DNA from 4 places in the Rhodococcus sovatensis genome. Region 2 is predicted to be linked to each of the others. Evidence: predicted binding sites of a transcription regulator. Region 2 holds the regulator's gene; each other region holds the start of a gene.
The links. Region 2 encodes LexA, which represses DNA repair genes until DNA is damaged. Its sites were predicted from a motif close to CGAACANNTGTTCG; they were not measured.
Positions count from the first base shown of each region.

Region 1: a site for LexA is predicted at 5,039-5,052, ahead of WDS16_RS24000 (HNH endonuclease signature motif containing protein). Genes of this name have one in related genera too.
Region 3: a site for LexA is predicted at 2,151-2,164, ahead of WDS16_RS13560 (error-prone DNA polymerase). Genes of this name have one in related genera too.
Region 4: a site for LexA is predicted at 6,161-6,174, ahead of WDS16_RS00715 (alpha-ketoglutarate-dependent dioxygenase AlkB). Genes of this name have one in related genera too.

Region 1 is NZ_CP147846.1:5,142,734-5,150,793, forward strand. It holds gene fabG (3-oxoacyl-ACP reductase FabG) at 1-458, shown strand, start outside; gene WDS16_RS23980 (3-hydroxybutyryl-CoA dehydrogenase) at 532-1,377, opposite strand; gene WDS16_RS23985 (acyl-CoA dehydrogenase) at 1,383-2,540, opposite strand; gene WDS16_RS23990 (TetR family transcriptional regulator) at 2,664-3,314, opposite strand; gene WDS16_RS23995 (FGGY-family carbohydrate kinase) at 3,469-4,860, shown strand; gene WDS16_RS24000 (HNH endonuclease signature motif containing protein) at 5,085-6,830, shown strand; gene WDS16_RS24005 (NAD(P)/FAD-dependent oxidoreductase) at 6,945-8,060, shown strand, end outside.
Region 2 is NZ_CP147846.1:2,354,845-2,362,904, reverse strand. It holds gene WDS16_RS10995 (uracil-xanthine permease family protein) at 1-400, shown strand, start outside; gene WDS16_RS10990 (acyl-CoA dehydrogenase family protein) at 510-1,652, shown strand; gene lexA (transcriptional repressor LexA) at 1,714-2,478, opposite strand; gene WDS16_RS10980 (hypothetical protein) at 2,752-3,114, shown strand; gene nrdR (transcriptional regulator NrdR) at 3,271-3,735, shown strand; gene hrpA (ATP-dependent RNA helicase HrpA) at 3,747-7,646, opposite strand; gene WDS16_RS10965 (Pr6Pr family membrane protein) at 7,730-8,060, shown strand, end outside.
Region 3 is NZ_CP147846.1:2,899,150-2,907,209, forward strand. It holds gene WDS16_RS13560 (error-prone DNA polymerase) at 1-2,040, opposite strand, end outside; gene WDS16_RS13565 (MMPL family transporter) at 2,275-4,401, shown strand; gene WDS16_RS13570 (SDR family oxidoreductase) at 4,659-6,656, shown strand; partial or broken gene WDS16_RS13575 (hypothetical protein) at 6,667-7,167, opposite strand; gene WDS16_RS13580 (alpha/beta hydrolase) at 7,194-7,961, opposite strand; gene WDS16_RS13585 (DNA polymerase Y family protein) at 8,007-8,060, opposite strand, start outside.
Region 4 is NZ_CP147846.1:170,545-178,604, forward strand. It holds gene WDS16_RS00680 (oxidoreductase) at 1-600, shown strand, start outside; gene WDS16_RS00685 (NADP-dependent oxidoreductase) at 659-1,654, opposite strand; gene WDS16_RS00690 (organic hydroperoxide resistance protein) at 1,670-2,092, opposite strand; gene WDS16_RS00695 (MarR family transcriptional regulator) at 2,089-2,538, opposite strand; gene WDS16_RS00700 (iron-siderophore ABC transporter substrate-binding protein) at 2,620-3,651, opposite strand; gene WDS16_RS00705 (MarR family winged helix-turn-helix transcriptional regulator) at 3,746-4,192, shown strand; gene WDS16_RS00710 (3-deoxy-7-phosphoheptulonate synthase) at 4,437-5,519, shown strand; gene WDS16_RS00715 (alpha-ketoglutarate-dependent dioxygenase AlkB) at 5,516-6,139, opposite strand; gene WDS16_RS00720 (ABC transporter substrate-binding protein) at 6,255-7,319, shown strand; gene WDS16_RS00725 (VOC family protein) at 7,360-7,785, shown strand; gene WDS16_RS00730 (hypothetical protein) at 7,837-8,060, opposite strand, start outside.

The DNA of each region.
Region 1 (8,060 bases), 2.8 Mb from region 2:
TGACCGTCCAGGATTGGGATTCCGTGCTCGGCGTGCACCTGCGCGGATCGTTCCTGATGACCCGCGCGGTCCAGAAGCACATGATCGACGCCAAGTGGGGTCGGATTGTCAACCTGTCGAGCACGTCGGCACTCGGTAATCGCGGGCAGGCGAACTACTCGGCAGCCAAGGCCGGCATGCAGGGATTCACGAAGACCCTCGCCATCGAACTCGGCAAGTTCGGCGTGACCGCCAATGCGATCGCCCCGGGGTTCATCGAGACCGAGATGACTGCCGCCACTGCGGAGCGTGTCGGGGTGCCGTTCGAGGACTTCAAAGCAGCTGCAGCGTCGCAGATTCCGGTCAATCGCGTCGGAAATCCGGATGACATAGCGCATCTCGCGTCCTTCTTCGTCAGCGAGGGTGCGGGCTTCATCTCGGGCCAGGTCGTTTACGCCGCTGGTGGCCCGAAGGATTGATAGGGCTCGCCCTGAATGCAGAGAATGGGCTACAGCAGTTCAGCTGTAGCCCATTCTTGTCTGAAATTACGGGTCAGTACGTGTAGAAACCCTTGCCGCTCTTGCGGCCGAGCATGCCAGCATCGACCATCCGCTGCAGGAGCGGCGGCGGGGCGTAGTGCGGCTCGCGGAACTCTGCGTACAGGGATTCTGCGACAGCCAGGGTGACGTCGAGCCCGACGGTGTCGGTGAGACGCAACGGCCCCATCGGGTGCGCACACCCGTTGACCATGCCCTCGTCGATGTCCTCGGCGCTCGCAAAGCCGGACTCGAGCATGCGGATGGCCGAGACCATGTACGGAATGAGCAACGCGTTGACGATGAATCCGGCGCGATCCCCGGCACGAATCGTCTTCTTGCCGAGAGTGTTTCCTGCATAGTCGGTTACCGCAGCTACGGTCTCTTCGCTGGTGAGCAAGCTGACGACGATCTCCACCAACGGCAACACCGGCACGGGGTTGAAGAAGTGGACCCCGACGACCTTGTCGGGACGCTTCGTCGCATTGGCCATCTTGATGACCGGGATAGACGAGGTGTTCGTGGCCAGGATTCCTTCGGGCTTGACGATGGAATCGAGCTTGCCGAACAGGTCCAGCTTGAGCGATTCGATCTCCGGTGCCGCTTCGATCACGAGGTCGCGGTCTGCGAAATCGTTGATGTCGAGAGTCAACGAGATTGCAGCGCGCGCCTTCTCGGCTGCATCGGATTCGATGCGGCCGGACTTGACGGCGCGGGCGAACGACTTGTCGAGGCGCGCTTCGGCGGCGTCGGCCGTGGCCTGGCTGGTTTCGAGAATCAGCACGGAACTACCGGAGCGGGCGCACATCTCGGCGATGCCTGCTCCCATGGTGCCGCCACCGATGACGCCTACGAGGTTGATGTCGTTCATTTGAGCAGCGCCCGCGACATGACGACACGCTGAATCTGGTTGGTGCCCTCGTAGATCTGGGTGATCTTGGCGTCGCGCATCATGCGTTCGACCGGGAAGTCGGTGGTGTAGCCCGCGCCGCCGAAGAGCTGCACGGCGTCGGTGGTGACCTCCATGGCCACGTCGGAGGCAAAGCACTTCGCTGCCGCGGAGATGAACCCGAGGTTCTTCTCACCGCGCTCGGCACGAGCGGCCGAGGTGTATACCATCAGACGCGCGGCTTCGACCTTCATCGCCATGTCGGCGAGCATGAATTGCACGGCCTGGAAGCTGCTGATCGACTGCCCGAACTGCTTGCGGTCCTTCGTGTATTCGATCGCCGCATCGAGGGCACCTTGGGCGAGACCGACAGCCTGAGCACCGATGGTGGGGCGGGTGTGATCGAGGGTCTCGAGCGCCGTCTTGAATCCGGTGCCGGGCTCTCCGATGATGCGGTCGCCGGGGATCTTGCAGTTCTCGAAGTACAGCTCGGCGGTGGGCGAACCCTTGATTCCGAGCTTCTTCTCCTTCGGCCCGACGACGAATCCTTCGTCGTCTTTGTGGACGATGAACGAGGAGATACCGTTTGCGCCCTTGTCAGGGTCGGTGACGGCCATGACGGTGTACCAGTCGGACTTGCCGCCGTTGGTGATCCAACACTTCGAACCGTTGAGGATCCAGTCGTCACCCTCGGCCTTGGCGCGGGTACGCATGCCGGCCGCGTCGGAGCCGGCTTCACGCTCGGACAGCGCGTACGACGCCATCGCGCCGCCCGCGAGGGACGGCAGAACCTGCTGCTTGAGCTCTTCGGAGCCCTTGAGGATCAGGCCCATCGTGCCGAGCTTGTTGACGGCAGGAATCAGCGAGGACGAGCCGCAGACGCGGGCAACTTCCTCGATGACGATGCAGGTGGCTACCGAGTCGGCACCTTGGCCGTCGTATGCCTCGGGAACGTGGATGGCGTTGAAACCGGAACTGTTGAGTGCAGACAGTGCCTCGTCGGGGAAGCGTGCGTCCTCGTCGACCGCCTTGGCGTACGGAGCGATCTCCTTCTCGGCGAGCGCGCGAATGGCCGCGCGTAGTTCATCGTGCTCTTCCGGCAGGCGAAAGAGATCGAAATCCGGATTTCCGGCCATGCTGCCACTCTCCTCGGGCTATGGGCTGCGCGGCACTGAGTGCCACAGATTTCTTGATGGTACCGAGGTGGCGCGTTGAAGACAAGGATAGGTGGCACCGAGTGCCAGCATCCTCGGTCTCGGCTAGTCCCAGTGTTCGGCGAGGGCGTCGGCGATCGCCGTACGCGAGGTGCCGCGGGGGAAGACAGCGACGACGACCTGCTCGGATCCGGTGTCGAATCCGGCTCGGACCTTGCCGAGTGCCTCTTGAAGGTCGCTCGCACTGGTCGGGACGCCGTCCCGAATCATTCGCCTCAGTATGTAGTTGTGCGTCGCCGTGACCGACGCCGAGAACTGCAGAATCTCCAGGTGGGAGTGCGTGGGTAGGGCTTGGCGAAGGTAGTCGACGAACAACCGGTCGTACCGAAAGACCGTGACGATTTCGCGGTCGCGCAGCGCCGGGTTCTCGTGCACGACCTGATACCGCAGCCGAGACTGTTCCTTCCAGCCGGAAAATCGCTCGAATACCAGTTGGGCTGCTTCGCAGACGGCTATCCAAGGATCCTTGTGCGGGCGTTCCAGAAACGATGCAGTCTGCTCCAGCAGGATTTCGTGGTCGGCGAAGATGACGTCGTCCTTACCGCGAAACTGACGAAAGAACGTCCTGCGCGAGATTCCCGACGCTTCGGCTATGTCGTCGACCGAGGTGGCCTCGTAGCCGTTCACTGCGAACAGGTCGAGGGCTGCTTTCGCCACGGACAGGCGAAAGGCGTCGGAGTCCTCGGAGTCACGCATTGCATGAACGTAGTCCATAGCGCGTCCACGCCCTCGGTCATGGCGAGATTCCGGGCCGGGGAGATCCGATTCGACCGAGCCGAAGTTCCGAACGAGTAGCGCGTACGACTGTAGGGTCGTGAAAGAAATCCCCTCACCGTGAAGGATGGAAGTCTTGGCTCTCGTAGCAGGAATCGACTCGTCCACCCAGTCGTGCAAAGTGTTTGTCCGAGATGCTGATTCGGGCGAAGTCGTGCGGCGTGGACGGGCACGTCATCCCGACGGTACCGAGATCGGTCCAGCGGTGTGGAAGGCCGCGCTCGAGACCGCTCTCGACGAAGCAGGTGGTCTCGACGACGTCGACGCGGTTGCCGTCGGTGCTCAGCAGCACGGGATGATCTGTCTCGACGAGTCCGGTGAGGTCGTTCGGCCGGCATTGCTGTGGAACGACACGCGATCTGCGTCGTCCGGAGCGGATCTCGTCGAGGAGTTCGGGGGAGGCCAAGCATGGGCAGATGCAGTGGGCGTCGTCCCGGTCGCGGCGATCACCGTCGCCAAGCTCCGGTGGCTCGCTGACCACGAACCCGAGAACGCTGATCGCACCGCGGCGGTTTGCCTCCCGCACGACTGGCTCAGTTGGCAACTCGGCGGCGCGGCAGGGCTCGACTCGTTGGCTACCGACCGCGGCGACGCCAGCGGCACCGGCTACTACTCGGCCCGGACCGACGCCTACCGCGAGGATCTGCTGGAGCTGGGTATGCGTGGGCGTAGGCCGCGCTTGCCACGCGTTGCGGGGCCGTACGACCGGATCGGCGAAACAGCGTCCGGCGCTGTGATCGGACCGGGAACCGGTGACAATGCCGCAGCTGCACTCGGTTTGGCCGCGAAGGTCGGCGATGTGGTCGTCTCGGTCGGCACATCCGGTGTTGTCTCGGCCGTCACCGATATCGCCGCGGCCGACCCGTCGGGAATCATTGCAGGGTTCGCCGACGCGACAGGTCGGCAGCTTCCTTTGGTGTGCACGTTGAATGCTGCGCGTGTTCTCGACGCGACGGCGTCGTTGTTGGGCGTCGATCACGACGGACTGTCCCGGCTCGCGCTGTCGACTCCGAGCGAAGGTCTCGTACTGATTCCGTACTTCGAAGGTGAACGGACCCCGAATCGTCCCGACGCATCCGGTGCACTTCACGGTCTGCGCCTTGGTAATTCGACGCCAGGCCATCTAGCGCGCGCCGCGTTGGAGGGCTTGCTGTGCGGCTTGGCCGACGGCATCGACGCGCTCCGGACCGCGGGGGTCGACACGCGCAGGGTCCTGCTCATCGGCGGCGGCGCCCAGTCGGCAGCGCTGTGCGAACTCGCCCCGGCGATCCTCGGCGTACCCATCGTCGTCCCCGAGCCGGGCGAGTACGTCGCCGACGGTGCAGCGCGCCAAGCGGCCTGGGCACTGGCGGGCACACCTGAGCCGCCGCAGTGGGCGTCGGCGCGTGCCCGCACCTTCGAAGCCGACCCGAATCCGGAAATCCGTGAGCGGTACGCGGAGGTCCGGGATCTGACCGAAGGCGTCTGACTGGCGTTTTCGAGCTTCTCAGCGTGTGAAGGCGCAGAACTCGTTGCCTTCCGGGTAGCCGCCTGCGCCGGATAGCTGAGATGCGCCTTCGATCGCGTCGGGTCAGATGCATGAGTCGGGGTAGAGGTCCTTGAAGGATGCGAGAGCCGCCCTCTGAGCCTACTGATGTACGCGTGTTCGAACAGATGTTCGACATATTGTGGTTTTCGGGGTATTCTTGGAGCATGCTTTCGGGGGAGGGTGTCGCCGGTGTAGCCGACGACGTAGGGGTCGCGAGTGCACGTGGTGTGCTCGCGATTTCCGATCAGATCCTGTGCGGTGCAGTCGAATCGATGGAAGCCGCGTGGAAATCTGTTGCAGCCGTTGATTCGAGCCTGCTCGTCGATGCTGATCGGCGTGCGTTGATGGTTCGAATGGAAACGTTGTCGCGGGCGATGTACGGCACCTCGCACACATGGCTGACCGAATTGATAGACAGCGACGGGTTGGCGGTGTTGCCGGAGAGGAGCAACCCTGCGCGACTGGGGTGTTTGCTACGCGTCGATCCATATGTGGCGGGTAAGCGCATCAAGATTGCTGCGAAGCTTTCGCGGCGTCGGGCGATGACCGGGGAGAAGCTCGATCCGGAATACCCGACGACCGCGGATGCGCATGGTAGCGGCGAGATCGATGCTGCGCATGCGAAGGTCATCGACAAGTTCTTCACGAAGTTGCCTTCGGCTGTCGATCACGAGTCGAAAGTCCAGTCCGAGATTCTGCTGGGGAATCTTGCGAAAGAGGTGACGCCCGAGCAGCTTCGCGTTGCTGCAGCACGTCTGCATGCGCTGTTGGATCCGGACGGGACGCTCGATGACAAGGATCCGTCGAGCAAGTGCTACTTCCGGCTCGGGCCTCAGGACTCCGACGGGCTGAGCAAGGGCAGCTTCGTCATCGACGCGGAGTGCCGGGCGTATCTCGAGCCGCTCCTGGCCAAACTGGCCAAGCCCGGCAACTGCAACCCCGACGAGCCGAAGCCTGTGGTCGACGAACCTGGTGGCAGTGACGAACCCGGTGGCAGCGACGAGCCCGGTGGCAGCGACGAGCCTGGTGGCAGCGACGAGCCTGGTGGCAGCGACGAGTCCGGTGGCAGTGACGAACCTGGTGGCAGTGACGAGGAGTCCGGACCGGGGGATGAAACAGACAGCGATCCCACCTTGTTCGGCGGTCCCGGCGGCGATGGGTCCGGCGGTGGTGGGTCCGGCGGTGGTGGGTCTGGCGGTGGTGGGTCTGGCGGCAGCGAGTCCGATGACAGTGAAGCCCGTTCCCGGACTATCGAGGATGACGGGCGTCGAGCGGGCCGGGATGCACGCAGTCAGGGGCAGCGGAATCATGATGCGTTCAAGGTGATTCTGCGCCAGATGCTTGCCTCCGGCACGCTTGGGCAGCATCGCGGGTTGCCGGTCACTGCGATCATCACGATGACGGCGAAGGAACTCGAAACCGCGTCCGGGCATGCGGTGACCGGCACTGGGTCTCTGGTGGCTATTCGGGATGCGATTCGCATGGCCGCGCATGCTCGTCACTACCTGGCGATCTTCGACGACGACGGACGGGCCCTGTATTTGGGCCGCTCCAAACGTATTGCATCTGCTGATCAGCGGATCGTGCTGACCGCTCGCGATCGCGGGTGTAGCTTTCCGGGTTGTACTCGGCCTGCGGTGTGGTCTCAGGCTCATCACGTGACCGATTGGGCGCGTGGCGGCGATACCGATGTCGATTCGCTGACGTTCGGATGCGATACGCATCATCCGCTCGTCGGCGACGGGCCGAACGACTGGGCGACGACCACCACGGGCCCTGATCATCCGCAGCCGGGGCGAACCCAGTGGCATCCACCGGAGGCTGTCGACCCGGATCGTAGAGGGCTCGTCAACCACTATCACCATCCGCAGGAATACCTGTATCAGGAACCCGAGGACCCCGAACCGTAGGAGACGGTCGTGCGACAGCCGTGAGTCGCCCGGCCATTGCGGAATCACGCGTCATCACTTTAGATGTGATGACGCGCGTCATCGGTTGTCGCGTGTTGGCGGGAGGGGCAGGGGATGCACGTACATTCGGTAGTGATCATCGGGAGCGGCTTCGGTGGTCAATGCGCAGCGAAGGCGCTGCTCGATCGAGGCATCGATGATCTGGTCATCCTCGAGAGGCGATCGTTTCTCGGCGGGACCTGGCGACAGAATCGATATCCGGGTGCAGCGGTGGACGTGCAGAGCCCGCTGTACTCGATAGCGTCCGAGCCGTTCGAATGGACGCGGATGTTCGCCGAGAGGGAGGAGCTCGAGCGCTACACCGACCACGTACTCGAGTCGAACGGGCTGCCAGCTCGGACGCATTCCGACACGGACGTTCAGAGAATCGAGTGGTCCGGAGACCATTGGAAGATCACGACATCGCGCGGTGACTACGCAGCGAAATTCGTGGTGAACGCATCGGGCCCGCTCAGCACTCCCGTCGTACCACCGTTTCCTGGCCGCGAGCGATTCCAGGGCACTCAGTTCCACACCAACGACTGGGACACGGACTTCGACCACGCAGGCCAACGCGTCGCGATCGTCGGTAGTGGGGCAAGCGCAGCGCAGGTGATCCCTGCGATCGCGCCTGACGTGAAGCACCTGCACGTTTTTCAGCGCACACCGCACTGGGTGATGCCGCGCAACGACCGCGAATTCACTCCACTTCAGCGCAGATTGCTGCGCGTGGAACCCATCCGCAGGCTCGTGCGCGCCGCGATCTACTGGAGTCTCGAGACTCGGATCATCGGCTTCAAGTATTCACGACGCGCTCTGAAGGCAGTAGCCCAGCGTGCTGCGCTGAAACACTTGGCAACTCAGGTGCCGGACGCGGACCTGCGAGCGAAGCTCACTCCCGACTACCTCATCGGCTGCAAGCGAGTGATTCTGTCCGACACGCTGTACCCATCGTTGGGCGCGCCGAACGTCACCCTGCACGACAAGAACGACGGCATTGCCGAGATCACCGAAACAGGTGTCGTCACCACCTCCGGCGAACGCGTCGACATCGATCTCCTGGTGTGGTCCACCGGATACGACGCCACCGACGGCGTCATCTCCTACCCGGTGATCGGACGCGATGGCCGCGCATTGTCGGACATCTGGAACCCCTACCCGCGGGCCTATCTGGGCACGACCGTTCCGGGA
Region 2 (8,060 bases):
GGGTACGACCACCTACGCCGAGAACATCGGTGTCATGGCGGCCACGAGGGTCTACTCGACCGCCGCGTACTGGGTCGCTGCTGCAACTGCCATCGTGCTGGCCTTCTCGCCGAAGTTCGGTGCCCTGGTATTCACCGTGCCCGACGGGGTCATCGGCGGAGCAACCCTGGTTCTCTACGGACTGATCGGCTTGCTGGGTGTACGTATCTGGACCGACAGCAAGGTGGACTTCACCGATCCGGTGAACCTCACCGTCGTCGCTGCCGCGTTGGTGGCAGGGATCGGCGACCTGACGCTGACGATCGGTTCGGTCGAACTCGGCGGAATCGCCTGGGGTTCGGTCGGAATTCTCGTGGGGTATCCAGTGATGCGCGCCCTGAACCGTCGAACTGCTCGCTAGTTCGGTCACCGATCACGCACGGCTCGGTCATCGACCAGGTCCGCGGGGTGGTCGTAGGGTTCTCCTAATGCCAGTTTTCGTACTGGACAGCATCGAAGGAGTGAATCTAGTGGACCGCACACTGTTCGAACCGGAGCACGATCTCTTCCGCGAGTCGTACCGCAAATTCCTCGACCAGCATGTCGCTCCGAATCACGCGCGGTGGGAGGAGCAGAACATCGTCGACCGCGACGTCTGGGTCGAAGCAGGTAAGCAGGGATTCCTCGGAACCGCAGTGCCAGAGGAGTTCGGCGGCGGCGGGGTCAAGGACTTTCGCTACAACGCCATCCTCACCGAGGAAACTACCCGCGGCGGGTACAGCGGGATCGGGTTCACACTTCACAACGACGTCGTCGCGCCGTACCTGATCGATCTGTCGAACGACGAGCAGAAGCAGCGATGGCTACCCGGGTTCTGCTCGGGCGAATTGATCACGGCGATCGCCATGACGGAACCTGGCACCGGTAGCGACCTTCAGGGCATCAAGACTCGTGCGGTGCGCGACGGCGACGAGTGGGTCCTCAACGGCTCCAAGACTTTCATCACCAACGGTATCAATGCCGATCTCATCATCGTCGTCGCATGTACCGACCCCGAGAAGGGCGCGCAGGGCTTCAGCCTCCTCGTCGTCGAGCGCGACATGCCTGGCTTCGAGCGAGGTCGCAATCTCGACAAGATCGGCATGAAAGCGCAAGATACCGCCGAACTCAGCTTCACCGACGTTCGAGTTCCTGCTGCGAACCTACTCGGCGACGAGGGCATGGGGTTCATCTACCTGATGCAGAATCTGCCTCAGGAGCGGCTGTCGATTGCGGTGGTCGCCGCGGCAGCGATGGAGTCTGCACTGGACATGACGATCCAGTACTGCCGAGACCGTAAGGCTTTCGGAAAGTCGATCGGCAAGTTCCAGAACACACGGTTCGTCCTCGCAGAACTCGCGACGGAGACCACGGCCACCAGAATCATGGTCGACAAGTTCATCGAACTGCTCAACGCCGGAACGCTCACAGTCCAGGAAGCCGCCATGGCGAAATGGTGGACGACAGAGAACCAGGTCCGGCTCATCGATAGGTGCCTGCAGTTGCACGGTGGGTACGGCTACATGAAAGAATACCCGATCGCCAAGGCGTACATGGATTCTCGTGTGCAGACGATCTACGGCGGTACAACCGAAATCATGAAGGAGATCATCGGTCGAGGACTCGATCTGTAACCTTCGATCAATACGAGAACGGCCCGCAACTCCTCTGGTTGCGGGCCGTTCTCGTATCGGGTCAGAGCTTGCGCATCACCGTTACGACTTTGCCGAGAATGGCAGCGTCGTTGCCCGGAATCGGCTCGAACAGTGGGTTGTGCGGCATCAGCCACACATCGCCCTTGCTGCGCTTGAAGGTCTTCACCGTGGCTTCGCCGTCGATCATCGCGGCCACGATGTCGCCGTTGTCGGCTACGCTCTGCTGCCGGACGACCACCCAATCGCCGTCGCAGATCGCTGCGTCGATCATCGACTCGCCGACGACTTTGAGCAGAAACAGCGAACCCTGCCCGACGAGCTCGCGGGGGAGTGGAAACACATCCTCCACCGCTTCCTCGGCGAGGATCGGTCCGCCGGCTGCGATTCTTCCCAACACCGGTACGAAGGTCGGCGTCGGAAGCTGATCTCCGTCCGGGGCCGAGCCGTCGGCCACAGCTGCCGCGTGGTCGGCCTGTACCTCGTCGAGTCCTCGGACGTCCACAGCTCGCGGACGATTCGGATCCCGACGAAGAAATCCTTTGCGTTCCAGCGTGCGGAGCTGGTGTGCGACCGACGAGGTCGAGGTCAGACCCACCGCGTCGCCGATCTCACGAATACTGGGTGGATATCCACGCTCGGTGACCGACGCCCGAATGACTTCGAGGACCTTGCGCTGACGTTCGGTCAGGCCGGCGTTGATATCGGTGCCTTCGCCCTCGAATGCTTTCGCGGTCGGGACAGCGGCCGGTTTTCCTGCCGACTTGGTCGTCGACTTCGCCGACCCTGACGAGGTCTCGTCCTTCATTCGTGGGTCCTCCTGGTCGTACGCGCGTTCGTCGCGGTCTCGACAATGTGTAGCGGATGAAAATTTCGACCGCCTGAACGCGTGGGGTGGATGTGACGTGTGGTTTCTGACACGAATCTAGCCCGAAAATGCCTCGTGATCAAACATCTGTTCGATCCGTGTCGCGTTTTCTGCTGACTTTGTCGGAGTCGCGTGATAGAACTTCGAACAAGCGTTCATCGAACGCCTGATCGAATAACGGGTTCGATCGCGTTCGACACCACGGAGGTTCCGATGACTATCTTGACCGACCACCGCCTCTTGACCGACCACCGCCTCTTGACCGATCACCGCACCCAGGTTGCTGCGCCTGTGCGCAACAGACGCCGCGCGACGCACGAGCGTCGGCGCTACGTTCTCGGCGCTGCCCCACAGGGCGGTTCACACGGGTCGTCCGGTGCCTGCGTGGACCGGGCACACCGTGACGAGAAGATCTCGTGGACAGCAATGGTGGTAGGCGTCCTGGTTACTGCGCTGGTGATTCTGGGATTCGTCGCAGTGGCGAATCTTCGCGCGGCCTCGATCGACTCGGCATCCACTCCTGCTGTAAACACAGTCGAACAGGGTCAGCTGCTTACCGTTCCTGCTTTGCCGTAGTCGACGTTCATGGCAACTCAGACGGTCGCTCCGTCGCGCCAGGCGCCTCGCTTGCTGGGCGATCGAGTTGCCTACGTGACGCTCCGAGTATCCTCGAAGCCTGCACCTCTCGGGAGTGATCGGGGAGCGTGCGACGGCTACGACGGAGGCGCACACATGCATTGCCCGTTCTGCAGGCATCCGGACTCTCGCGTGGTGGATTCGCGTGAAGCCGACGAGGGGCAGGCAATCCGTCGACGGCGATCGTGTCCGGAATGCGGCCGCCGATTCACCACCGTCGAAACGGCGGTGCTTGCAGTCGTCAAGCGTAGCGGCGTTACCGAACCTTTCTCACGGGACAAGGTCGTCAAAGGTGTCCGGCGGGCGTGCCAGGGCCGCGACGTGGACAACGATGCGTTGAACCTTTTGTCCCAGCAGGTCGAAGACGCAGTTCGCGCCTCAGGTTCCGCTGAGATCCCCAGCCACGAGGTGGGTTTGGCAATCCTCGGTCCGTTGCGGGATCTCGACGAGGTCGCATACCTCAGGTTCGCGTCGGTGTACCGATCCTTCAGTTCGGCCGAAGACTTCGAGAAGGAAATCCAAGACCTTCGTGCGCACCGCGAGTCGTCCTCGGTCGACTAGTTTCGCCGAGCTCAGTTCCGGCCAGCAGCATCGATAGCCTTGAGTACTCGTTTCTCCGAGACCGGGTAGGCCGTGCGAATGCTCTGGGCGAACAGCCCGACTCGCAGTTCCTCGATCATCCAGAAGATGTCGAGAACGGGCTTGGTGTGAAGTCGCGACTCCGGCAGCGATTTCAGCAACCGGTCGTAGGCTTCGTACACCCGGTCCAGAACATCCATGCCTGCATCGTCCCGCCCGGCGCTGCTCGGTAGGGCGTTCAGTCGGACAGATGCGGCGTTCAGGTAGCGCGGAATTTCCGCAAGGTGTGCCGAGCCGAATTCGAATACGAACCCGTCGAAGACCAGCCCGGCGAGTTGCTCGCGCACATCGTCGGCAGCGTCACCCTGCGTCGTGTCCAGTATCGCGCGTAGCCCGAGTGCTTCGACAAGGATCGGTCGAACGAGGGCAAGGATTCTCGACGTGCGGTCGGTGATCTCGGCATTGACGGCTCTGGACAGTGCTGCGAACTTCTCCGGAGATCGAACCGGTCCGCCATGTGCGTCCATCGACTCGTCGGCGGCGCTCGCACGGCAGTCCTCGAGTAGATCGTCGAGGCTGCCGTACGGGTTCTGTCCCAGCGCCAGACGCTCACGGGTCGGAATGCCCGCGATCAGAGCTTTCGTTCCGCGCGGCGCCGATTGGAGCAGGAGCGCACGGGTGCCGTCGCGCATCGCGGCACGTTGACTGGCAGGTGTGCTCAGAACGCGTACTGCGATGCCCCCGTTCTCCTTCACCAGTGCCGGATAACCTGTGACCGTCTGTCCGCCGACAGATTTGGTGACTGTCTCGTCGAGCGTGCCGAGGCTCGACGAGGTCCATGCCAACGCCGGCGCACGTTCGGCGCCGCCGACTGCGCTGGCCACCTCGCGTGTGACTCTGGGCGCGAGCGCTTTCCGCAGCTCGACGAGATCCTTGGCTGATCCGAGTATTTGTCCGTCCGTGTCCACTGCAACGAACGTCATCTTCAGGTGCGCGGGTAGTCCGTCGAGGTCGAAGTCGCTCGGGTCTATTCGGCACGAGCCGAGGCGCGACAGTTCGCGGGCCAGCGCGGTCGTCACCGGTTCGGAGCGTGGTGTCATCGCTGCCAGAGCTGCGGCGGCGAAGTCCGGTGCAGGGACGACGTTGCGGCGTTGAGCCTTGGGTAGCAACTTGATCAGCGTCGACACGAGCTCCGATCGCATGCCTGGCACGAGCCAATCGAAGCCGACCGGTTGAACTTGGGCGAGGAGCGCGATCGGAATCCGAGCGGTCACACCGTCGGCGGCCGCACCCGGTTCGAACTGATAGGCGAGCGGGAACTGGATGTCGCCCTGACGCCACGCGTCGGGGTAGTCGCCCCCGAGTACCGACGCGGCATCGGGGTTGACGACGGTGGCCGCCGTGAAGTCGAGCAGATCGGGCTTGGTGCGTCTGGTCTTCTTCCACCAAGTGTCGAAGTGGCGCGCCGACACTGCCTCCGCGCCGATGCGAGCATCGTAGAAGTCGAACAGGGCGTCGTCGTCGACCACGATATCGCGTCGTCGCGCCCGGTTCTCGAGCTCGCCGACGTCGTCGAGCAACTCGCGATTGCGGTGGAAGAATGGGTGTTGAGTCTTCCACTCGCCCTGCACGAGAGCATGTCTGATGAACAGTTCACGCGAGGCTTCGGCGTCGATGGTGTGATAGTTCGCGGGCCGTCCGGTGACGAGCGGAATGCCGTAGAGGGTGACCCGTTCGTATGCCATGGCCGATTGGCGTTTGACGGACCAGTGAGGTTCCGAGTAGGTGCGCTTGACCAGATGCGGTGCAAGGCGTTCCGCCCATTCCGGTTCGATTCTGGCTGCCATCCGTCCCCAGAGCCGGCCGGTCTCGACCAGTTCTGCTGCCATCACCCAGCGCGGCGGCTTCTTGAACAGTCCGGATCCAGGGAACACCGCGAAATGAGTCCCACGGGCTCCGAGAAATTCACGTTTGTCTCCCTCTCGCAGCCCGATGTGAGAGAGCAAGCCGGACAGCAGAGCCTGGTGCAGCGCGACCGGCGTAGTCGGCGAGTCCGGAATCGTCCAGCCCAATCCGCGTGTGATCTGGCGGAGCTGACCGTGCAGGTCCTGCCATTCGCGAATGCGGAGGTAGTGCAGATATTCGTTGCGACACATTCGGCGGAATTGGTTGGACGAGAGGTCGTTGCGCTGCTCGCGCAGGTACTTCCACAGCTCTACGTAGGCCAGGAAGTCCGAGTTCTCGACGGCGAACCGGGCGTGCTTCTCGTCCGCAGCCTGCTGGTGCTCGACGGGACGTTCTCGAACATCCTGGATGGACAGGGCCGATACGACGACGAGGGCGTCGGCGAGAGCCCCGGTGTTGTTGGCTTCGACGAGCATCCGTGCCATCCGCGGATCGACGGGAAGCGACGCGAGCTCCCGCCCGATCGGGGTCAGCTCCGATTCGCCGTCCTTCGTCGCAGGCTTCACTGCACCTAGCTCTTCGAGCAAGCCGATTCCGTCGCGAATGCTTCGTGGGTCCGGCGGTTCCACGAATGGGAACTGCTGGATCTTGCCGAGCCCCAACGCCGTCATCTGCAGGATGACCGAGGCGAGATTGGTGCGCAGTATCTCGGGTTCGGTGAATTGAGGACGTGACTCGAAATCCTCCTCCGAATACAAGCGAATGCAGATGCCGTCCGCGACGCGACCGCATCGACCGGCACGCTGGCGGGCCGAGGCCTGGGAGATCGGCTCGATGGGCAGGCGTTGCACTTTCGTCCGCAACGAGTACCTGGAGATCCGTGCAGTCCCCGGGTCCACGACGTACCGAATTCCGGGGACCGTCAGTGACGTCTCGGCGACGTTGGTGGACAGAACGACCCGGCGACCGGTGTGCGGGGTGAACACGCGATGCTGCTCGGCGGCTGACAGTCGTGCGTACAGCGGAACGATCTCGGTGCCGCGAAGCTGCTTGTCGCGCAGCGCATCTGCTGTATCGCGAATTTCTCGCTCACCGGACAGAAACACGAGTATGTCGCCGTCGCCCTCGCTGATCAGCTCGGCGACGGCGTCGCAGGTGGCGTCGACCGGGTCGAGATCGATCCTTGTCTCGCCTACATCCACCGACAGTGGGCGATAGCGCATCTCGACCGGGAACGTTCGTCCCGACACCTCGATGATCGGAGCGGGGACGCCATCGCGAGCGAAGTGTGTGGCGAAGCGCTCGGGGTCGATCGTTGCCGAGGTGATGACGACCTTGAGGTCGGGGCGTCGGGGGAGAAGCTGTGCGAGGTAGCCCAGGATGAAGTCGATGTTCAGGCTGCGTTCGTGCGCCTCGTCGATGATCAGTGTGTCGTATTGCCTGAGCATGCGGTCGCGCTGGATCTCGGCGAGCAAGATGCCGTCGGTCATCAGCTTGACGAGCGTCGACTCCGAGGACTGGTCGGTGAAGCGAACCTTGTATCCGATGGATTCGCCGAGGCTCTCGCCGACTTCCTCCGCAATGCGTTCAGCCACCGTTCGGGCAGCAAGCCTGCGAGGCTGAGTGTGGCCGATGGTGCCGCGGATTCCGCGTCCGAGTTCGAGACAGATCTTGGGAATCTGCGTTGTCTTTCCCGAACCGGTTTCACCTGCGACGATCACGACCTGGTTGTTCTCGATTGCGTCTGCGATATCGGATTTCCGCAGGCTGACCGGGAGTGTTTCCGGGTACTCGATTTTCGGTACGCAGCCACGGCGATGAGCAGCGGTGCTCTCTGCGCTCGTGAGATCGTTGTCGACTGCCGCGAGCTGATCGGGGGTACGTGCGCGGTCCAGCCGTCGACGCAATCTGTGCTCGTCACGGATCGATACTCCGGACAAGCGAGCAAGCAGTGAGCGGCGAAGTTCCGAGGCCGTTGAAGTAGACATTCTTCGAACAGTTTATCCAGCGGCAACGACGCAAGCACTGCCGGGATCACGTGCGATCGGCCTCCGCTGTGCAAAGATCCACTATGGCTGTCGAGTCTGCGCGATCCACCGAGAATCCGACGAGCATTCCGATCAGGGTTGCGCGGGTCGCGTTCGCGGTCCTCACCGCCGTAACGCTGGGCTTCATCCTCCACGACGGTGCGAGTGACCCGACGTTCTCGGTGGTCAACTACTTCAGCTATTTCACCGTGCTGAGCAACGTGCTGACCGTCGTCGTGCTCGGGATCGGCGGCCTCGTGGATCCACGGGGCATGCATTGGCAGCTGTTCCGCGGGGCCGTGACTCTGTACATGGTCATCACCGGAATCATCTATGCGGTGTTGCTGTCCAACATCGAGGTCGGGATCGCGGGAC
Region 3 (8,060 bases), 540 kb from region 2:
GCCTTGGATGGGTCCCGGTCTGATCAGAGCAACCTCGACGACCAAGTCGTAGAACTCGGTCGGCTTGAGGCGCGGCAATGTCGCCATTTGTGCACGCGACTCGACTTGGAACACGCCGATCGAATCGGCGCGCTGCAACATGTCGTAGACGGCCTTCTCTCCCAGGTCTATGTCCGCCAAATCGATCCGAACCCCTTTGTGCTCGCCAACCAGATCGATCATGTAATGCAGAGCCGACAGCATACCGAGACCGAGCATGTCGAACTTGACCAAACCCACTGCAGCACAGTCGTCCTTGTCCCACTGCACTACGCTGCGATCCGCCATCGTCGCCCATTCGACCGGGCACACGTCGGCAATAGGACGATCGCAGATCACCATTCCACCCGAGTGGATCCCGAGGTGCCGCGGGAAGCCCTCGATCTGCCGCGCCAGATCGAGAACGGGTTTCGGTATGTCGCTCCCCTCCTGGTCGCCGATGTTGGACCAGCGGGTGACCTGTTTACTCCAGGCATCCTGCTGGCCCTGCGAGAAGCCGAGCGCGCGCGCCATGTCACGTACCGAGGACTTACCCCGATACGTGATCACGTTCGCGACCTGCGCAGCGTGCGAACGGCCATACTTCTCGTACACGTGCTGAATCGCCTCTTCGCGCCTGTCCGATTCGATGTCGACATCGATGTCCGGAGGCCCATCGCGCTCGGGTGCCAGAAACCGCTCGAAGAGGAGTTTGTTCGCCACGGGATCTACATTGGTAATTCCGATGGCATAGCACACCGCCGAGTTCGCAGCCGATCCTCTTCCCTGACACAGGATGTCACTGTTCTTACAGAACGCGACAATGTCATGGACGACAAGGAAGTACCCAGGAAAGTTCAACCGCTCGATGATGTCGAGCTCGTAGTCGATCTGCGCATAGGCCGACGGATGCTCGGTGGCTGTGCCGTATCTGCGTGAGGCACCATCGAGCGTGAGCATACGGAGATAGCTGATCTCGGTATGACCGACAGGCACATCGAACGGCGGAAGCTGCGGGGCGATCAACCGAAGATCGAACGCGCACTCCCGTCCGAGTTCTGCCGCAGTACGCACGACACCGGGGTAGTGCCGAAACAATCCGGCCATCTCCTCGCCCGAACGCAGATGCGTCCCCCCGGTGGGGGGCAACCATCCGGAGGCATCATCCAGGCTGCTACGTGCACGCACTGCTGCCATCGCCATCGCCAGACGTCGACTGTCCGGCGTCGCGTAATGCGCCGCGGTAGTGGCGACGACAGGAAGAGAGCACCGCGCTGCCGCCTCGAACAGCGCGTCGTTGCGCTCATCGTCCTCCGGCACACCATGACGCGTGAGTTCGACGGTTACTCGACCTGCGCCGAACCTGTCGACCAGGTCTCGCAAAGCAGCATCCACAGCGTCAGGTCCACCGTCCTGTAAGGCGCGTCGAACATGACCTTTTCGACAGCCGGTGAGAATCTGCCAATGCCCACCCGCTGCTGCCGAAAGAGCATCGATGTCGTACTGGGGCTTGCCTTTGACCCCACCCGCCAGGTGTGCAGTCGCAATTTCGCGTGACAGTCTGCGGTATCCCTCCTGCCCGCGCGCAAGAACCAACAGATGCACTCCGTCCGGATCCACTTCGCCCGCTCTCGACTTCGCCGTCCCCAACGACAATTCGGAACCGAAGACAGTGCCGATACCGAGAGCCTTGGCCGCTTCTGCGAATCTCACGACACCGTAGAAGCCGTCGTGATCGGTGATCGCTATCGACTCGAGCCCCAGGCGCACCGCCTCCTCGACCATCGCCTCGGGTTGGCTGGCACCGTCGAGAAAGCTGAAGGCCGAGTGTGCGTGCAGTTCCGCGTACGGCGTGGTTGCAGCCGCCGACCGCGTCACGTTCCCTTCGTACACCTCGCGTTTACGCGACCACGCCGGACTGTCTCCTCCGTCGCCGACGATGTCGGGTGTGGACCGCTTGGGACGCCCCGACAGGACCCGTTCCATCTCCGACCAGGTCGGCGGACCGTCGTTCCAACCCATTGTCGAACCCCTTCGTTGCCAGTGTGCGGATACGCACGAGGGCGCTGTGCTGTGCGCGAACGTGTGATGCGCGAACGTGTGCTCGAGCGAATGGCGGGGAAGGCATCATTCGAACGTGTGTTCCCATTAGAGCGCACGGCACCGACACAAATCAATCGACGCCGAAGCCGATAGGCTCGCTCAGGATCGCAGTGACAATCAAGGCAGTGGCAATCGAGAGAGCCGGAGAAGTACGTGACACGTTGGGCTTCGTTCGTCGTTTCTCGCAAACGATGGGTACTCACCGTCGTCGTCGTGGTCGTTGCGCTCGGCGGCATATGGGGCCTCGGGGTGTTCGACAGACTCAGCGACGGCGGCTACATCGACCCCAGCAGCGAAGCAGCCGAGGTATCCACGCTCGTTGCGAACCTCGGACAACAGACTTCGGACATCGTGGCCATCTACACAGCACCCGAAGGCAAGACGATCGACGACATCGCCCCCGACGTCACCGCGGTGCTCGACGAATTCCAGCGCAACTACACCGTCGAGAACGTGACGTCCTACTGGACGGCAAACGCAGCCGCGCAGCAGTACCTCGTCTCCGAAGACCGCACCAAGGCGCTCGCGACCGTCACTCTCGGCGCCGGCTCCGGGGTCACCTTCGCCACGTTCGACCAGCTTCTACCGCAATTGGAAGTCCCGAACGTCACATCGCAATTCGCCGGCGGATCGGTCGTAGGCATCTCGTTCAGCACCACTCTTCAGAACGACCTGGTGCGTTCCGAAGCCATCGCCATCCCGATCACTCTCGTGTTGCTGATCATCATCTTCGGTGGCATTGTCGCAGCAGCGGTACCGGTGTTCGTCGGAATCCTCAGCATCCTCAGCGCACTTGCCATCTTGCGTGTGCTGACGTCGTTCACAGAAGTGAATTCGTTCTCCCTCAACGTCGCATCGCTCCTCGGACTCGGTTTGGCGATCGACTACGGCCTGTTCATCGTCAGCCGGTTCCGTGAGGAAATGCGCGGAGGAGCCGAACCGGCTGATGCAGCGATCCGCACGGTCCTCACCGCGGGCCGGACGATCATCTTCTCTGGGCTGCTGCTGATCTGCGCATTCGCAGGCATGCTCGTGTTCCCGCAACCGGTCGTCAAATCACTCGGATTCGGCGCGATGGCCGCGGTCATGGGGGCCGCAATTCTGTCACTGACGGCCGTTCCAGCACTTCTCGCTATCCTCGGCCCTCGCATCAACTCCCTGACCTGGAGCAAGACTGCCTCCCACCGCGGCGAAGCACGTGCACAGAAGTTCTGGGGAGGCGTCGTCACCGGGGTCATGCGCAAACCGGGAGTCGTCGCCGTCATCGTCGCTGCACTGCTCGTTCTCTCGTCGCCGATCCTCACGGTGACTCTGGGTCAGGTCGACTACACCGCACTCCCCAAGGACGATCCTGCTCGCGTAGCAGTCGAGACGTTGAACACCGAATTTCCGTCCACCGGCGAAGGGGCCACCGTCGTTCTGCGCGGCCTAAACGGCCAGAAGCCGCAGGGCTCTCCCATCGCCGACGTCACCCGGCAGGCCGAAGAGGTCGACGGCATCGCACGCGTCGAATTCTCCGGATCGACAGAGGATTTCGTGGTCCTCCAGGCGACCTACGGCGAACCGGGTGAAGGCGAAACCGAAGAGCAGTCGACCAGCGCAGCAGTCGCGGGCCTACGCCAGATGATGCCTCCCGACGACACCGAGATTCTCGTCGGCGGAAACCGTGCGCTCGTCGACGACGGAAACGCCGCAATCGCCAAGTGGTTGCCCGCGATGGTCGCGATCATGGTGATCTCGACACTGATCCTGCTGTTTCTGGCATTCGGCTCGATCGTGCTTCCGATCAAGGCCGTACTCATGGCCGGTTTGAGCCTCGGCGCCACCTTCGGCATCCTGACCTGGATATTCCAGGAGGGTCACGGTGCCGACCTACTCGGAGTCACACCCGCACCACTAGAAGCGACGTTCGTCGTCCTCATCCTTGCGGTCGTCTTCGGACTGTCCACCGACTACGAAGTCTTCCTGATGTCGCGAATGGTCGAAGCACGAACTGCAGGAGCGACGACCGAGGAAGCGGTGATCATCGGCGCTCAACGCACTGGACGCATCGTGACAGCCGCTGCCCTGATCCTCATCATCGTCACCGGCGCGTTCACTATCTCCAACCTGTCGATCATGCGGTTCCTCGGTGTCGGCATGATCCTCGCACTGATCATCGACGCCACCATCATCAGAATGCTGCTGGTTCCGTCGCTGGTGAAACTCATGGGCGAGGCGAATTGGTGGGCTCCCGCCTGGATGAAAAAGGTGCACGCGAAGGTCGGGATCGGGCATTAGTTGGGCCCCCGGGGTGACCGACAGTCTGTTTCGGTCACCCCGGGAGCCGATCGCGGAGTGAGCGAATGTCTGTTTCGGTCACACCGGGGCCCAACGCGCACCTTCCAGCGAACGCGCACCTTGCATGCCGCTGCAACCTGCGCACCCGCAGAAACCTGCGCGTTCAGGCCGACCACACCACGAATCGCAGCGAATGTCTCTTTCGGTCACCTCACGAGGCCTAGCCTCACAACTTACTTTGGAGTAAGTTGGCGGATATGGCGAACTACATCGTTACCGGCGGTACGGGCTTCCTCGGCCAGAACGTGATCCCTCTTCTACTGGAGCGCGATCCGGATGCAGAGGTCCACGTCCTGGTTCGGCAACAGTCGATCGCCAAGCTCGAACAGCAGGCCGCAGCACTCGCCGGCAAGGATCGGATCCACCCGCTCGTCGGAGATCTCACCGAACCCGGCCTCGGGCTGAGGGAAACACCTCGCGCTGTCGATCACATCGTCCACCTCGGCGCCATCTACGACATGACCGCCGGAGACGAACAAGCGACAACCAATGTCGATGGCACCCGAGCCGTCGTCGAGCTCGCGGTTCGCACTGGCGCGAGGCTCCACCACATCTCCTCGATCGCCGTCGCCGGGGACTACTCCGGAACGTTCACCGAGAACGATTTCGACAATGGGCAAGGTTTCCCGACGGCATATCACCGGACCAAGTTCGAGTCCGAAGAGATCGTTCGCGAGTCGGCGACCGACTGGCGGGTCTACCGGCCGTCGGCAATACTGGGCCACTCGGAAACCGGGGCGATCGACAAGATCGACGGCCCGTATTTCTTCTTCCCGTTCTTCGCCGAACTGGCCAAACTTCCGTCTACGCTTCCCATCACAGTTCCCGACATCGGATCCACCAACCTGGTTCCAGTCGACTACGTCGCGGCCGCCATTGTCGAGTTGATCCACCGGAACCCGCTGGGACAGCGTGTTTTTCATCTGGTCAACCCTGAGCCGCAATCGATGCGCGAGGTCTACAGCGCATTCAGTGCTGCTGCGGGGTCGAAAGCAAAGGTTGTCGGAATTCCCGGCGCGATCGCTGCACCGGTCGTCGCCCCGCGTCGGGGAGCTCTTCGCAATGGCCGCAACGCGCTGCTGTCGCGGTTCGGGGTGCCGCCGGTCATGCTCGATCATCTGACTCTGCCGACCACTTTCGACTCGGTTACAACCCAGAATGCGTTGAGCGGCAGCGGCATAACTCCACCCCCACTCGCAACGTACGCAGACACCCTGTGGCGACATTGGCAGAAGCATCTCGACCCGAACCGAGCACGCCGTCGTGATCCTCGCGGGCCTCTGGTGGGGCGCCACATCGTCATCACCGGCGGGTCGTCGGGTATCGGCAAGGCCAGCGCCGAGTCAGCGGCCCGCAAGGGCGCCACTGTCATCCTGCTCGCTCGTGGCGCTGAACAGCTCGAGACCGTCGTGGCGGAAATTCGTTCCGACGGTGGTGACGCACACGGATATCCGTGCGATGTGACCGACAACGAATCGGTCGAACAGACAGTGAAAGCCATTGTGAGCGAACATGGTCACGTGGACATGCTCGTCAACAACGCCGGCCGGTCGATACGTCGATCCTTGTACAGGTCCACCGATCGCCTTCACGATTACGAACGCACCATGGCAGTCAACTACTTCGGTGCCGTGCGGTTGGTTCTCGCACTGCTTCCACACATGCGCGCGCGCCGTTTCGGGCACATCGTCAACGTCAGCAGCGCTGCGGTACAGGGACATACACCGCGATTCTCTGCGTACGTGGCCAGCAAGGCGGCACTCGATGCGTTTGCCGACGTGGCAGCAGCCGAAACACTGTCCGATGGAATCACCTTCACCACCATCCACATGCCGCTCGTCGCGACGCCGATGATCACGCCGTCCGGCGACAAGAATGTCGGCCCGGTCGTATCAGCAGAAAAAGCTGCGGCGATGGTAGTGCGTGCGCTGATCGACAGACCGAAGAGAATCGATACACCGCTCGGCACACTGGGGCAATTCAGCAGCATCTTCACGCCCAAGGGCAAGGATCGCACGATGCACCAGTTCTACCGTCGGTTCCCTGATTCCGCGGCAGCCAAGGGCGAACAACCCACCGAGCCGGTCGAGACCGACTTCATGCCGACCAGAAAGTACGATTCCTCGACACCATCTGCACGGGCAGCCAAGCTGGCGCGCCGACTGGGCCGGTTGGTTCCCGGTACGAACTGGTGATGGTGCGCGACAACGCCCTCGCCCAGACTCGACCGAATCCGATTCCGAGGTAGCCGAACGTGCCGAGTGCCAGTATCCACTTGGCGATGCTGACTGCCGTTGTTGCGCGCACCACGCGATCGGTGATGTGCCCGGGATGATCGAGAAGGTGTAGGCCGACGATGTTCTCCACGTAATCTCCTGCCGCAGAGACGACCGGGGCGACCTCGAGCGCACAAGTCACCGCGGGCGACAGGTCGGTCGACTTCCCCAAGCGGGAGGCCCCGGCTCGTAGCGCTGCGGCATAGATTGCCGGATGGATGAAGTCCGGGTAGTAGTGACTGCGGAATCGAGCTGTGTCGACCTCGTCCATACTGCCGATGATCTGCCTGTAGCGGTCGGCCGACCATGCCGTCTGCACTTCGAGAACACGAGGTGCGGCCGGTCCGAGCAGTCGGACGATAGTCGCCTGCGAGACAACGAAAGCCGTCGACCAGGCAATGAGCGGAATGTCCCGAGTAGTCAGTCCCATACGTCGATAGTAAGACATCGACAGATTCAGCTGTCGCGCATCAGGAACGGCAGCACCACGGCTTCGAAGTCCGAATACTTGTCACGATGAATACTGTGACCGGTTTCGAACGACACAACCGAGCATTCGTCGATCGCCGCGACCATCGAATCGAGTCGCACCGGATCCACCATCCCACCAGGTCCGCCACGAAGTACGAGAGTCGATGCTCGAATTTCCGAAAGCCTGCCCCACCACACCGCATTCGGCCGTCGAAACTGGGCGATCGCGGGTGACGTCATGGAACGGTCGTAGGCGAAGACAGCGCGTGGGTGTCTGATGATGCTCGTAGCTGCATGCCACAATGCACCGGGACTCGGCAACCGCCTTGTGAATGTCGGTGTCTCGTCACCATCCTTGATGGGTATCGGCATCTCCTCGATCACGAGAGAGCGAACTATCGACGGCCTGTCCTGTGCAACTACTGTCACTGCGTAGCCGCCGAGCGAATGCCCGACGAGATCCACCGCCGTCAGCTTCAGATGGTCGAGCACCGCCGCCACGTCTCGTCCGAAGGCGTCGAACGCGTAGTCGGTCGTATGCGCGCTTCGGCCATGACCACGAAGGTCGATGGAGACGACACGACGACCAGCCGCCGTCAATGCGGCCGCGAACCGATCCCACGTCCCACTGTCGCCGCCCATGCCGTGCACCAGAACGACCGGGCAGGAATCGCGCCGGCTGTCGACGCCGGCGGTGTCCCGGAATGCAATACGGACGCCGTCGACGTCGAGTTCGGCCACTTCCACGGTCATGGGTCCAGGTTAGAGCGAAGCCTGGGGATCGACCTGCGCCCGGGGTCACTCGTAGATACCTTCGACCCGCCAACCGTCGTCGTCGTAGATCAACAGCAG
Region 4 (8,060 bases), 2.2 Mb from region 2:
GCCGTGCCGTTTCGACGCACGGCCGACGGATTCGAGATGCAATTCGGTACCAACCATCTCGGGCACTTCGCGCTGACGGGTCTGCTGGCGAGCAAGGTCACCGATCGTGTCGTGACACTGTCCAGTGGATTGCATCAGATCGGGCGTATTCACCTCGACGATCCGAACTACGAGCGCCGGTCCTATCGCCGTTGGCCGGCGTACGGACAGTCCAAACTGGCCAATCTGATGTTCGCTCTCGAGTTCGATCGACGACTGGCTGCGGTGGGTTCGGAGTTGAAATCGGTTGCAGCGCATCCTGGCTACGCTCGAACGAATCTGCAGGGGCGGACCGAGTCGTTTCAGGACACTGTGATGGCCATTGGCGGAAAGATGCTTGCACAGAGCGCTGAGATGGGTGCGCTGCCCGAGTTGTACGCAGCCACTTCACCCGAGGTGACCAGCGGGTTGTATATCGGCCCGGACGGGCGATCCGAACTGAGCGACTATCCCACCATCGTCGGCCCGAGTTCGCGTGCGAGGGACCGCGCGGTCGCGTCCGCGCTGTGGAGCAAGTCCGAGGAACTTACCGGTGTGCGCTTCGCGCCCGTCGGTGGGTAGTGACGTCGGGACATCACTACCCACCGACGGGACTACCCACTGACGGGTCGTTCACGGGTCAGATCGAGACGACCATTTTTCCGGTGTTCTCGCCGCGGAGCAAACCGATGAATGCGCTTGGAGCGTTCTCGAGACCGTCGACGACGGTCTCGTCCCACTCGATGACGCCGTCGGCCAACCACTGGGCCATCTTCTCGGAGAACTCGCCGGCAAGGTGGCTGTACGACCCGACGATGAAGCCTTTCAGCGTCAACTCCTTGCCGATGGCCAAGGCCAGATTGCGTGGAGCAGGTGTCGGCTCGGTGGCGTTGTACTGAGAGATCGCGCCGCACAGCGCGAACCGTGCGTACTTGTTCGCGGACGCGATCGCAGCTTCGAGGTGGTCACCGCCCACATTGTCGAAGTAGACGTCGATTCCGTCGGGGGCGGCCTGTGCCAGTTGCTCTTTCACGGATCCATCGTGGTAGTCGAACGCCGCGTCGAAGCCGAGCTCGAGCAAACGTGCTACTTTCGCGGGCGAGCCAGCGCTGCCGATGACGCGTGCGGCGCCGAGAGCCTTGGCGATCTGGCCGACAAGCGATCCGACCGCTCCAGCCGCGCCGGACACGAAGACGGTGTCGCCTGCCTTGAACTGCGCGACATCTGTCAGACCGGAATAGGCAGTGAGGCCGGTCATTCCGAGTGCGCCGAGGTACGCCGACGCTTTCGCACGAGACAGATCCACCGTTCGCGCACCTTTTCCGTCGACGACGGCGATGTCGCGCCAACCCTTCCCGTGGCTGACTGCGTCGCCGACCGAGAACGCATCGTTGCGAGTCTCGATGACCTCTCCGACGGCTCCACCGTCGAGCGGTGCGTCGAGTGCGAATGGGGGAACATAGGATTTGACGTCGTTCATGCGGCCGCGCATGTAGGGATCGACGGACATGACGATGTTCCGCACCAGAATCTGGCCGTCATTCAGGGATGGCAGTTCAGTGGCGACGGTGCGGAAGTTGTCCGATACCGGTTCGCCATTGGGGCGCGATGCGAGATGAATTTCCTTGGCTTGCACAGTTGGAACCTCTTTCTAGTCGTCGGTGACGGTGACGGTGACGTCGATGTTGCCGCGGGTGGCGTTGGAATACGGGCACACCTGGTGTGCCTGGTCGGCAAGTGCCTGGGCCTCGTCGTGAGCGAGATTGGGCAGCGTGACTTCGAGGGTGACCTCGAGCTGGAAACCGCCGGCATCGTTGGGGCCGATGCCGACACGTGCGCCGACTGCAGAATCGGTGATGTCGGCCTTCGCCTGGCGAGCGACGAGCTGCAGTGCCGAATGGAAGCATGCTGCATAGCCGGCGGCGAAGAGCTGCTCGGGATTGGTACCTTGGCCGCTGCCGCCCATTGCCTCGGGGATCGCGAGGTCGAGATCGAGTCGTCCGTCGGAGGTGCGTGCGTGGCCGTTGCGGCCTTCGCCGGTAGCCAGTGCTTCGGCGGTGTAGATGGTTTTCATGTGAGTGACTGCCCTTCTGTGTCGTGTAGCGCGCCGGTCAGCTTGACCAGCGAGTCTCGGAGATGTTCCAGGTCTTCGACCGTCATGCCGGTCTTGTGAGCGAGCTGTCTGGGGATGTCGAGTGCCTCGGACCGTAGTGCGCTTCCGGACTCCGTCAGGTGAATTTCGACCCGGCGTTCGTCCGATGTGAGACGGCGACGCTCGATGAAACCGAGTCCTTCGAGTCGCTTGAGCAGCGGTGACAGTGTGCCGGTGTCGAGTTCGAGTTCGGCACAGATCTCGCGGACACCGCGCCCGTCCTTTTCCCACAGCACCAGGAGCACGAGGTACTGGGGGTAGGTGACGCCGAGACGCTCGAGCATCGGGCGATACACCGCGGTGGTTGCCCGCGATGCGGAGTACAGCGCGAAGCACACCTGGCGATCGAGTGCGAGTTCGTTGGTCACCTCAGGAACAGTAGTGCACATTTAAGTTGTGCGCAACCTATTTGGGAAAGCCGGTGCGTGCGACTGCGCACGCACCGGGGGTCAGCTCGTCAACGACTCGGACAGTCCGTCGAGCACGATGGTCGCGGCGGTCGGGCCCGCGTTGAGGTACCAGGGATCGTCGTCGACCGTCACGATGTGCCCCTCGGTCGAGCTGCTCATTCCGGTCCACAGTGGATTGGTCGTGTATGTCTCGGCGCGCGAGCCTGTCTCGGACGTCTGACTGCCGACGAAAACCCAGTCGGCGTTTGCCAATTGGATCTCTTCTTCGCTGAAGTCCTGCGAGGTTTTGTCGAACTGCTGGCTTTCGGGTCGAGCGAGACCTGCATCCCAGGCGATGTATCCGGCGAACGACGGGACTCCGAACACGCGGGCTCGGTCGGCGGTGAATCGGACGAACGAAACAGTCGGCTTGGCGGTACTGACCTCCTGGCCCAGATCCTTTGCTCGCGTGACGAAGTCGTCGATGAACGACTGCGCTTGTTCGGTGCGGCCGAGGGCATCTGCCAGGAGTAGGAAGTCCTGCTTCCAGTTCACGCCCGTCCCCTCGGTGAGTACGGTCGGTGCAATAGCGGACAGCGTGTCGTAGCTGTCCTCGGATGCTGCCTTGTTGGCAAGAATGAGGTCTGGTTCCAGTTGTGCGATCGCTTCGAGATTCGGGGCCTGGCGACTACCTACGTCGACCAAGCCGGCGAGTTCGTCGCTGTACTGCGGAAATTCTCGAGTGATGTAGTCAGGGACGAGTGCTGCCCCATCGCCGTAAGCAACGCCGGTCGGCACGACTCCCAGTGTCAGTACCGCGTCGAGTTGCCCGGTGGCGATGACGACTACACGCTTCGGTTCGGCGGGGATTTCGGTGCTGCCTCCGAAGTGGCCGACGGTACGGGGGAATACGCCGTCGTCGACGCCGGGCGAGCCCATGCCGTCGGGAATCCCGGTGGGCCCGGGGGATTGGGCTACCGCTTCGACGGTGGTCGTCGTGACAGATTCGTCGGCGGGTGCATCTCCGGAACTGCACGAGGTCACGAGTGCGGCTGTGGCGATGAGGGAAAAGACGATCGATGTTCGTTTCACGGGGCCTCTTGAATCGGAATCGTGCTGAAGGTAAGGGAACGCTATCCTGCGCGGGATGGATAAACAATATCTGTGACAGATATAGTTCTGTGTCATGAGCCACCCGGACGAAGGCATTGCACGTGGTCTGCTCGATGCAGCGTTCGATCTTCGTCGCGTCCTCCGTGCGCATCTCGACGAATCCGGTACCGACGAGACGCTGCCTCTCGCTCAGGCAGAGGTCGTTCGCACCGTCGCAGTGTTTCCCGACAGCCGGATCGGCGATATCGCTTCGCGTCTGAAGCTTCGCCCGAACACGGTCAGCACGCTCGTGCGGACCTTGGTCGACAAGGGTTTGCTCGATCGGCTTCCCGATCCGGCGGACGGGCGTGCCGTCGTGCTGCGGGTGAACGACGAACGTGCTGCCCGACGGGCGCGTCGAACGGACCGTCGGGCGGAAGTGCTTGCCGCCGAGATCGGGAAGCTGTCGGCTGCCGAGCGTCGGGCAGTGGAAAAGGCGCTGCCGACGCTGGTGAAGTTGAACGATGCCCTCCGGGCATAGTGGCACGGTTAAGTGCACTCCCGGACACTCGAGCGTGCCACTGGGGCCGGAGGCCCTCGGTCGGGAAGGCGTGCTACCGTCGTGCCCATGCAGCGCGCATATTTTTGGTTTAGCAGGCCGGCCCCGGGTGGGTCAGCCAGCGACGCCATGCGCTGAAGCCCCCACCCCACGAGCCGGATACAGACCGGCTCGACGTGCGCGTGGAGCTCTGCGAGAGCCGGTCTGAGAAAGTAGACAACTTCTCATGACTATCGACATCACCCCCATGGACACAGATCTCGACGATCAGCGCACCATCAGCATCAGTCCGCTCGTGGCGCCGTCGTTGCTGCGCCGTGAACATGCGGCCGACGACGCGGTATCCGCGACAGTTCGCCGCGGCCGCGACGGTGTCGTCGACATCCTCGACGGCCGCGACGACCGCCTGATCGTCATCGTCGGACCATGCTCGGTGCACGACACCGCTGCGGCCATGGACTACGCGCGCAGGCTCGCGGAGAAGGCCGCCGAGCTGGGCGATCGCCTCCACATCGTCATGCGTGTCTACTTCGAGAAGCCGCGTACGACGCTGGGTTGGAAGGGCCTGATCAACGACCCTCACCTCGACGGCTCGTTCGATATCAACGAGGGGCTGCGCGTGGGGCGCCAGCTACTCGTCGACATCTCCGCGCTCGGTCTGCCGGTGGGGTGCGAGTTCCTCGACCCGATCACACCGCAATACATCGCCGACCTGGTCAGCTACGGCGCCATCGGTGCTCGCACCGCAGCCAGCCAAGTACACCGGCAGCTTTGCAGCGCACTGTCGATGCCGGTCGGAATCAAGAACTCGACCGAGGGTGACGTCCAGGTCGCGGTCGACGGAACCCGCGCGGCGGCGTCGAGCCACGTGTTCCCGGGTACCGATCTCGACGGCCAGGCGGCCTTGATTCGGACCACGGGCAACCCCGACTGCCACGTCATCCTGCGTGGCGGAACCGACGGGCCGAACTACGACGCCGACTCGGTCGCCGACACCGTCGCCCGGCTGCGGAAGTCGTCGCTGCCCGAACGTGTCGTCATCGACGCCAGCCATGGCAACAGTCGCAAGGACCACAACAAGCAGGTCGACGTGGTCACCGACTTGTCCGCGCGTATCGCAGCGGGCGAGCACGGAATCGTCGGCGTCATGCTCGAGAGTTTCATCGAAGCAGGTCGCCAGGACTTGACCCTCGGGCACAAGGACGAGCTCACCTACGGGCAGTCCATCACCGACGCGTGCCTCGACTGGTCCACCACTGCAACGCAACTCGACGCTCTCGCCGCAGCAGTGGAGGGGCGCAGGGCCTAACGTACTCCGCGCGGCCGGAACTGCACGCTCACGCGTGGGCCGGTCGCGCGGGTGCTCTTGGGAACGGCATGTTCCCAGGTTCGCTGACACGAACCGCCCATGACGATCAGATCTCCGTGTCCGAGGGTGAACTTGAGTGACGGCCCACCTCCTCGCGGCCTGAGCATCAATTGCCTTGTAGCGCCGAGGGATACGATGGCCACCATCGTATCTTCGGTGGCGCTTCGGCCGATGTTGTCGCCGTGCCACGCGACGCTGTCGGATCCGTTTCGGTAGTAGCACAGACCGGCGGTGGCGAACTCCTCGCCGAGTTCTTGGCGGTAGTGCGCGTCGAGTGCCGTCTTGGCGTCGATCAAGGCAGCATTCGGCCACCGTTCGGTCTCGGAGTAGAACCTGACGAGCCGTGGAACATCGACGACTCGGTCGTACATCTGACGTCGCTCTGCGCGCCAGTCGACGTCTCCGACGAGTCGATCGAACAGGTCCACCGAACTTGCCCATCCGGGCCGCACGTCCACCCAGGCGCCGCGGCTGAGTTCGCGTCGGGTGACCGATGCGCCCAGGTGTCCGAGGTCCGAGTCCTCGTCGGTGAACAACGAACCCTGCACCTCGATACTCATGCCGGTGAGTCTAGCGCCATTCGAACGTATGTTCCAGTAGTTGAATGCAGGGTAGGCAACCCTTGTTTATGTGCTACCTTTGCGCGTCTCGATCCGAACCCGGAGGTCGCCGCTCATGAAGAACGCCACAGTGCTGCGTCGTACGACATTGCTGATGGCCGCGCTGTCCACTGCTGTCGCATTGGTCGGATGCGGTTCCGGCCCCGCAGAGGACGCGTCGGCGACGACGAGTACAGCGGGTTCCGGGGATACTTTCCCGGTCACCATCGAGTCGACACTCGGAAGCGCGACGATCGAGTCGGCTCCGACACGAATTGCTACTTGGGGCTGGTCCAACCAGGACGCCCTGCTCGCGCTCGGTGTCGTTCCGGCGGCGATGCCCTCGTTCGTGGGGGAGACCTACGGCGCCGACGCGGAGGGCGTACTGACCTGGGACAGGCAGACTCTCGACGATCTCGGTGCCCCAACGCCGACTCTGTTCGAGGGTGACGGCACCGGTGAGGTTCCGGTCGAGAAGTTCGCGGAGGTAGCGCCGGACGTCATCTTTGCTCCCTACTCGGGCATCACCCAGGAAGAGTTCGACGCGCTGTCGGAGATCGCCCCCGTCGTCGCCTACCCGGATCAGCCATGGACAGCATCGTGGGAGGAACAGCTCACCATTGCGGGGCAGGTTCTCGGCAAGCAGTCCGATGCAGCCGCACTCGTGGACGCGACCGAGCAGGAGATCGCCGACGTCGCCGCGGAATATCCTGCGTTGAAAGGGAAAACGATCACCCTCACGCTCCCGAGTGGGCCTGGAGTGTTCTCGGTGAGCAAGAGCCACGACGTTCGAATCGAATTCCTCGAGCAGCTGGGCTTGGTCAACGAGGAGTCGATCCAGGAGGCCGATCCGAAGAAGGACGACGACGCCGTCTACTTCGAACTGAGTTACGAGCAGGCTCCGCTGATCGCGTCCGATCTGATGTTCGTCGTCGCGTACGACAAGCCCTCGCTCGCCGCGTTCCTCGCCGAACCCCTCGTCGCCGAACAGCCCGTCGTATCCGGAGGCCGCACCGCTTCCACCGAGTCGTTCACCGCGGACAAGAACTTCGCGTTCGGTGGGCTCACGGTCCTGACGATTCCGTACATCCTCGACGACGTCGCTGCCGCGTTGAACACCGCAGCGGAGAATGTCGGCTGACTCCCGACGATATGTCGGTGTCGGGTTCTATCGTGTCCCCATGGGCTACGACATTCAGGTTGCGATCGACAGCGAGAATCCTCACCAGCAGGCGAAGTGGTGGGCAGCAGCTCTGCACTGGCAGGTCGAGCCGTCCGACAGCGACTTCATCCAGGGCCTCGTTCAGGCCGGTCATGCCAGCGAGGAAGACACCCTCGTATTCGACGGCCAGCTCGTCTGGAAGATGGGAGCTGCCATCACGGACCCGGAAAGACCCGGGAGTCCGCGGGTGTTGTTCCAGACGGTGCCGGAGTCCAAGACAGTCAAGAACCGGCTGCACTTCGATATCCGGGTCGGCGACGAACGGGAGGCCGTCGCGCAACAACTGGTCGACGCGGGTGCCGCAGTTCTGCATCGTGGGCAGGTCGGCCCGAGTACGTGGATCACGATGACCGACCCGGAGGGCAACGAGTTCTGTGTGAGCTAGGAGTGACGACAGCGGGCGGGAGAATCCTCGGCGCATTCCAACTGTCGAATCTCAGCCGTTCCCGACATCCTCGGTTGTTCGGCTTCTACTCAAATGCCATCCGACTGCTGCCAGTAGCACGCCCACCAGGCCGAACACGACCTGCAGAATGCTGAACTCGCGAATGACAGCTATTTGCCCGACGATCCACACGATGAGAAGGACCCCTGCAGTCATCGTGATCAGGGACGCCCGAGGAATGGCGCTCCAGAGCGCCAAAGCTGCAGCCGTCGTCG